DNA from 3 places in the Mesorhizobium sp. ORM8.1 genome. Region 2 is predicted to be linked to each of the others. Evidence: predicted binding sites of a transcription regulator. Region 2 holds the regulator's gene; each other region holds the start of a gene.
The links. The regulator PhoB, encoded in region 2, activates phosphate uptake and scavenging genes when phosphate is short. The targets are predictions, from matches to a motif close to TGTCATNNANCTGTCAT.
Positions count from the first base shown of each region.

Region 1: the regulator PhoB is predicted to act here: its motif matches at 1,334-1,350, upstream of ppk2 (polyphosphate kinase 2).
Region 3: the regulator PhoB is predicted to act here: its motif matches at 1,369-1,385, upstream of phnF (phosphonate metabolism transcriptional regulator PhnF).

Region 1 covers NZ_CM132600.1:427,752-430,016, forward strand. The annotation lists partial or broken gene ACVDG8_RS02210 (IS4 family transposase) at 1-259, shown strand, start outside; gene ppk2 (polyphosphate kinase 2) at 314-1,234, opposite strand; gene ACVDG8_RS02220 (aldo/keto reductase) at 1,499-2,265, shown strand, end outside.
Region 2 covers NZ_CM132600.1:4,528,112-4,530,376, reverse strand. The annotation lists gene ACVDG8_RS22790 (ROK family protein) at 1-638, shown strand, start outside; gene phoB (phosphate regulon transcriptional regulator PhoB) at 651-1,340, opposite strand; gene phoU (phosphate signaling complex protein PhoU) at 1,356-2,063, opposite strand; gene pstB (phosphate ABC transporter ATP-binding protein PstB) at 2,084-2,265, opposite strand, start outside.
Region 3 covers NZ_CM132600.1:4,902,923-4,905,187, reverse strand. The annotation lists partial or broken gene ACVDG8_RS24640 (zinc-binding alcohol dehydrogenase family protein) at 1-70, shown strand, start outside; gene phnF (phosphonate metabolism transcriptional regulator PhnF) at 578-1,321, opposite strand; gene phnG (phosphonate C-P lyase system protein PhnG) at 1,467-1,928, shown strand; gene phnH (phosphonate C-P lyase system protein PhnH) at 1,928-2,265, shown strand, end outside.

The sequences.
Region 1 (2,265 bases), 3.3 Mb from region 2:
GAAGATCCGCAAGTTCCTCGGCACCAACGACAATGCCATCCGCCTGCAGCTCTTCGCCGCCATGATCGCTTATGCACTGCTGCGCATCGCTGCTCGCGCCTGCCGCATCGCAATGCCCATTCTCAGGTTCACTGACCTGGTCGTCCGATGTCTCTTCGAGCGCCGCAACATCGCCGCCATCGACAAGCCGCCGCCCGTCAACCCAAGTCAACGAAAGCCCAATGCCTCGCCAAACCAGATGTGCTTCAACTATGCATGACTTTCCCCGGACAGCCCTGCGTAGAACGGGGAGAAGGAAAGAAGGAAAAGGTGTTCAATACTTCTCCGGCACATACAACTCGCGCGGCAGCACCTGGCGCTCGTACTCCGGATTGAAGACGCGTTCGGGCAGCGAAATCTCCTCGTGCGGCACCTCCTCGTAAGGCAGTTGCTGCAACAAATGGGCCATGCAGTTCAGACGGGCCCGCTTCTTGTCATTGCCCTCGACGATGAACCACGGCGCCTCAGGAATGTTGGTGCGCGCGAAAGTTTCTTCCTTGGCCTTGGTGTACTGTTCCCAGCGCACCCGCGACTGCAGGTCCATCGGCGACAGCTTCCACTGCTTCATCGGATCGTGGACGCGCATCAGGAAGCGCATCTGCTGTTCCTCGTCGGTGATCGAGAACCAGTATTTCACCAGCGTGATGCCCGAGCGCACCAGCATGCGCTCGAATTCCGGCACGTCGTGGAAGAATTCCTCGACCTGGTCGTGATTGGCAAAACCCATCACGCGTTCGACGCCGGAGCGGTTGTACCAGGAGCGGTCGAAGAGCACGATCTCGCCGCCGGCCGGCAGATGCGGCACATAGCGCTGGAAATACCATTGCGATTTCTCGCGCTCGGTCGGTGCCGGCAGCGCAACGACACGGGCGATGCGCGGGTTGAGGCGCTGGGTGATGCGCTTGATGACGCCGCCCTTGCCGGCGGAGTCGCGGCCTTCGAAGACCACCACCAGCTTCTTCTTGTGGTAGGCGACCCATGATTGCAGCTTGATCAATTCCGACTGCAGCCTGAGCAGCTCGCGGAAATAGGTCATGCGCTCCATGGAGGGTGGATGCGACTTCTTGTAGATTTTTGAAATCTCGAGCGAGAGCGCGGGCTCGGAGATCTCCAATTCATAGTCCTCGTCGAGCGTGTCCTCGAGTTCGGCTTCCAGCCAGTCCTTCGCCCCGGAATTCGGTTTCACTTCGTTCATCGCGTTGCTCCGCCTACCTGTTAGCCGCCTTCACTACGGGTGCCTCACCAGCATGGCCGGACACGCAACTCCGTAAGCCGACTGAGATACAGACGCGCAATGACGGTTTTATTGCAAGCGCCTGGTATTCGGCACTGATTGCCGAATGTGATCGACCCGTATCGATAGCGGGGCGACAAACCGCCGGAATTGTCCTACAAATCCGCTCGCCTCTTTGCCGGCGCCCGCCACGGCGCCTCTCAAAATAAAATTGCGAGGATCGACATGGAATACCGCACGCTGGGCCGTTCCGGCTTGAAAGTTTCGACATTGACGCTCGGCACGATGACCTTCGGCGGCAGCGGACCGTTCGCCGCCGTCGGCAATTCCGATCTTTCAGAAGCCAGGCGCATCGTCGACACCTGCATCGACGCCGGCATCAACCTCATCGACACCGCCAATGTCTACTCCAATGGATTGTCGGAAGAGATCATCGGCGAGGCGCTGGCCGGCAAGCGCCCGAACGACGTGCTCATTGCCTCGAAGGCGCGCATGCGGATCGGCACCGGCCCCAATGATGAAGGCCTGTCGCGCCACCATCTGATCCGTGAATGCGAGAAAAGCCTGAAGCGGCTGAAGACCGATGTCATCGACATCTATTTCCTGCACGAATGGGACGGTACGACGCCGCTGGAGGAAACCATGGCAGCGCTCGACACGCTGGTTGCCCAGGGCAAGGTCCGCTATGTCGGCTGCTCCAACTATTCCGGATGGCAGGTGATGAAGGCGCTGGGCATAAGCGACAGCCAACACCAGCCGCGCTTCGTCACCCAGCAGATCCATTACACGCTGGAAGCGCGCGAGGCCGAGTATGAACTTTTGCCGATCTCGGTCGACCAGGGTCTCGGCGTGCTGGTCTGGAGCCCGCTGGCCGGCGGCCTGCTCTCCGGCAAATACCACCGCGACAGCCCGACCGCGCGCCAGATCGGCGGCTGGTCGGAACCGCCGATCCGCGACGAGGACCGTCTGTGGCGGATCGTCGACGTGCTGGT
Region 2 (2,265 bases):
AATGGCGCGACCCGGTCCGCTACCGCGACAATTTCATCGCCATCCTTTTATCGCACGGCATCGGCATGGGGCTGGTGCTGAAGGGCGAATTGTTCACCGGCACGCATTCCTCCGGCGGCGAGTTCGGCCACATGATCCATCGTCCCGGCGGCGCGCTCTGCCGCTGCGGCCGACGCGGCTGCGTTGAGGCCTATGCCGGCAACTATGCCATCTGGCGCGCTGCCATGGGATTGAGCGAAGACGCCGAGCCGACCGATGTCGGCGACCCCGAAATGCGGGCGCTCGCGGCAAAGGCCCGGCTCGAGGACGGTCCGGAACGTGAAGCCTACCGGCGCGCCGGCGAGGCGCTGGGCTTCGGCCTCGGCAGCCTGTTCGCGCTGATCGATCCCGCGCCTGTCGCCATGGTCGGCGTCAGTGCCGCCGCTTTCGACCTGATCGAGCCGGCGCTGCGTGAAACAATCGCGCAGACCGCCGGCGGCCAGCACTCCAATTCGATTTCCTTCGACACCGAGCCCAACGAATTGCCGTTGATCCGCGAAGGCTGCGCCATGCGCGCGCTGACCTTCGTCGACCAGGAAATCTTCGCGCCGGGCGTTCAGGCGCGAACAGGTCTTGCCTCGAAGAAGAACGTAGCCTGAATCAGGTCGTACTCAGTCCTCGCGGATCGCGTATCCGGCGCCCCGAATGGTCCTGATGACGTCCGGCATGCGGCCATTGTTGACCGCCTTGCGCAGGCGGCCGACATGCACGTCGACCGTGCGCTCGTCGATATAGATCGTCTCACCCCAGACATTGTCGAGCAGCTGGCTGCGCGAGAACACGCGGCCGGGGTGACGCATCATGAATTCGAGCAGCCGGAATTCGGTCGGCCCGAGCCGGATCTCGCTCTTCTTGCGATAGACCCGGTGCGATTCACGATCGAGCACGATGTCGCCGACCTTGAGCACGCTGGACAGCACTTCCGGCTTGGCGCGCCGCAGCAACGCCTTGACACGGGCCATGAATTCCGGCGTCGAGAACGGCTTGACCAGATAATCGTCGGCGCCGGTGGAGAGGCCCCGCACCCGGTCGCTTTCCTCGCCGCGCGCGGTCAGCATGATGATCGGCAGCCGCTCGGTCTCCGGCCGCATCCGGAGCCGGCGGCAAAGCTCGATGCCGGAAACCGCCGGCACCATCCAGTCGAGGACGAGCAGGTCCGGCACATTCTCTTGCAGGCGGATCTCGGCCTCGTCGCCGCGGCTCACCACCTCGACCTGATAACCTTCGGATTCGAGGTTGTAGCGGAGCAGCACCCCCAGCGGCTCCTCATCCTCCACCACCATGATGCGTGGCGCGATCATTGGGTAACCTTTTCGTCAGGCCGCCGACACCGGCATTGCCGTCTCGTCCTGCTTCGGACGGTTGGCGGGCAATTGCGTGCCGGTCAGGACATAATAAGCGTTTTCGGCGATGTTGGTCACGTGGTCGCCGATACGCTCCAGGTTCTTGGCGCAGAACAAGAGATGCGTGCAAGCGGTGATGTTGCGCGGATCTTCCATCATATAGGTCAGGAGCTCGCGGAACACGGAGGTGTATTTGACGTCGATGCGCTCGTCGTCGTTGCGGAGCTTGGCGAGCGCTGTGGCATCGCCAGCCGTGTATTCCTGGATGACGGCCTGGACCTGGATCAGCACCATCTGCGCCATGCTGTCGATCGAATGCGAGAGATCGCGCGGCGCGGCGCTGACGCCGACCGAGCCGACGCGCTTGGCGATGTTCTTGGCAAGATCGCCGATGCGCTCGAGATCGCCGGCCATGCGGATGGCGCCGACAACGCTGCGCAGGTCGTCGGCCATCGGCTGGCGCTTGGCAATCAGCGTGATCGCGCGGTCGTCCAGTTCGCGCTGCCGCGCGTCCATGATCGCATCGTCGGAAACGACGCGCTGCGCCATCGCGTTATCGGATTCAAGCAGGGCCCTGGTCGAAGCACCGACCATGGTGCCGGCAAGATCGCCCATATCGATGATCAGCCGGCTGATCTGCCTCAGATCCTCGTCAAAGGAAGCGACGGTATGTTCGGCCATGATAATGTCCTCGTATGAACTCAGCCGAAGCGGCCGGTGATGTAGTCCTGCGTGCGCTTCTCACGCGGCGAGGTGAAGATCTTCTCCGTGCGGTCGAACTCGATCAGCTCGCCCAGATACATGAACGCCGTCTGCCGCGACACGCGCGCCGCCTGCTGCATGTTGTGGGTGACGATGACGATGGTGTACTCGGCCTGCAACT
Region 3 (2,265 bases), 370 kb from region 2:
GCGCGACCTCGCCAGATGGGCGCATGAGAAATCCGGCCTGATCAAGGCCGTCATCGAGGTCGGTTCATAACATGGCAGGCGGCGAACCCGGCCGAATTGACGGCGCGCCGCGCAGGTCGATCCCCACTCCGTCTCGGCTTCGCCGAGCCACCTCTCCCCGATCGACGGGGGAGAGGAATGGCGCGAGCTTAGCAAGGCGGGCTCCTTTCCTCTCCCTCCGGAGGGCAGGGCAATCGCATATGAGTTTTTACGAAGAGGACCCCCACCCTAACCCTCCCCACAAGGGGAGGGAACGCTGCCGCACGCCACCCTTTTTGGCGTCGAACCTAGGCGATTTGCGGAGATCGGCGCCTACCAAGTCTCCCTCCCCCTTGTGGGGAGGGATTAAGGGTGGGGGTCCTCTTCGTAAAAACTCATATGCGATTGCCCTGACTCCGGAAGGGGAGAGGTGGCTCGGCGAAGCCGAGACGGAGTGGAGGAAGGCGGTTCTCAAACACCAAGCCGCTGACGAGTAAGCGCGACCGAGTTGATTTGATATCAGCGTGAGTCAAATCACGGTCTCGAAGACCCGCACTCCCTACAGCGCCGACAATTTGAGCTCCACCCGCTCCGCCGGAAAGCGCGATTCCGCGAACTGGATCGGCTGGCCGTCGAGCGTCACGTTGACGGCGACAGTCACCAGCACGATGGCGCCCGGCTGCAGATCGAGCGCGGCGAGATCGTCGGCATCGGCGTGGCGCGCCGACAGCACCGTCGAGTGCCGCAGATAATCGTTGACGCCGAAGCGCTTGAGCGAGGCCGTGATCGATCCCGTCTCCGCCATGGCGTTCTCGATGCCGGCGAAGCGTTTGGCGTCGAACCAGGTGGTGGCGCGCGAGATCGGATGCCCATCGGCCTCGCCGCGTGTCTCCAGCCGGATCACGGCCGCGCCCCCGGCAATGCCCAACGCCTCGGCGATGCGCCGGCTGGCCGGCTCTATCGAAGAAGACAAAAGCGCGATGTGCCGTTCGGTCGTCTGGCCCTGCAAGCCGGTCGAGAAGCGCGTGCGCGCGCCGATCGGATAGGAAAGCCGCTTGCGTGACAAAACGAAGGTGCCGCGTCCTTGCTCGGCCCTGAGCACGCCTTCCTGCACCAGCGCCGCGATGGCGCTGCGCACCGTGTGGCGGTTGACGCCATAGCGCTCGGCCAGCGCGACCTCAGGAGGCAGCGCGGCATTCTCGGCGAAATCGCCGTTCGCAATTCCCTGCAGGATCCTGTCTGCGATCTGCCGCCACAGCGACACGCCATTGCGTCTTTCGATGCTGCTCGCCAGTCCGGTCATTCAGCGCCCCCAAGCGATTTTTAGCCCCAAAGGCATTTTACGCGCTTTGTCATCCACCCGTCATGGACTCTCGTTACGAGGTAAGTATAATTTGTATAGTTGTCTATATCAATAGACAAATTTACTCTCGTCAAGGAGCTACACCATGCGAGGACAGGAAGCGCGCGAGCAGGCCGAGCGGAAAGCCGTGATGGCGACGCTGGCGCATGCGGCTGCCGATGAGATCGCGCGTCTGTGGAACGACTCCGGCCTGCCCTCCGAGGCCGAATTGCTGCGCGGCCCGGAAACCGGGCTGGTGACGGTGCGCGGGCGGATCGGCGGCGGCGGCGCGCCCTTCAATGTCGGCGAGGCGACGGTCACTCGCGCCACGGTGCGCCTGCCTTCGGGACATGTCGGCCATTCCTATTCACTCGGCCGCGACAAGAAAAAAGCCCGGCTTGCGGCCATCGCCGATGCGCTCTGGCAGGACCCAGCCCAGCGCGGAGCAGTCCAGGCCAAGCTCGTTGCGCCGTTGCGCGCGGCGCTTGATGCGGCGCGCGAAAAACACCGCGTCGAGACGGCCGCGACGAAAGTCGATTTCTTCACCATGGTGCGCGGAGAGGACTGATGGATATCGCCACGCAATCGATTGACGGCGGCTTCGCCGAGCCGGTCTTCAACGCCCAAACCGTGTTCCGCGCCATCATGGACGCCATGGCCCGCCCGGGCACGGTCCAGGCCCTGCCCGCGCTTGCGCATCCGCCCGCGCCGCTATCGGCGATCGCCGGCGCGGTGGCGCTGGCGCTGTGCGACAACGACGCGCCGGTCTGGCTCGATCCGCCGTTGCAGGCGGCGGCCCCCGTCAAGGCCTGGCTCGGCTTTCACTGCGGCGCGCCTTTAGCCAACACGCCAGCCGACGCGCATTTCGCTTTGGTCGCCAACCCGGCCGAGATGGCGGCGCTCGA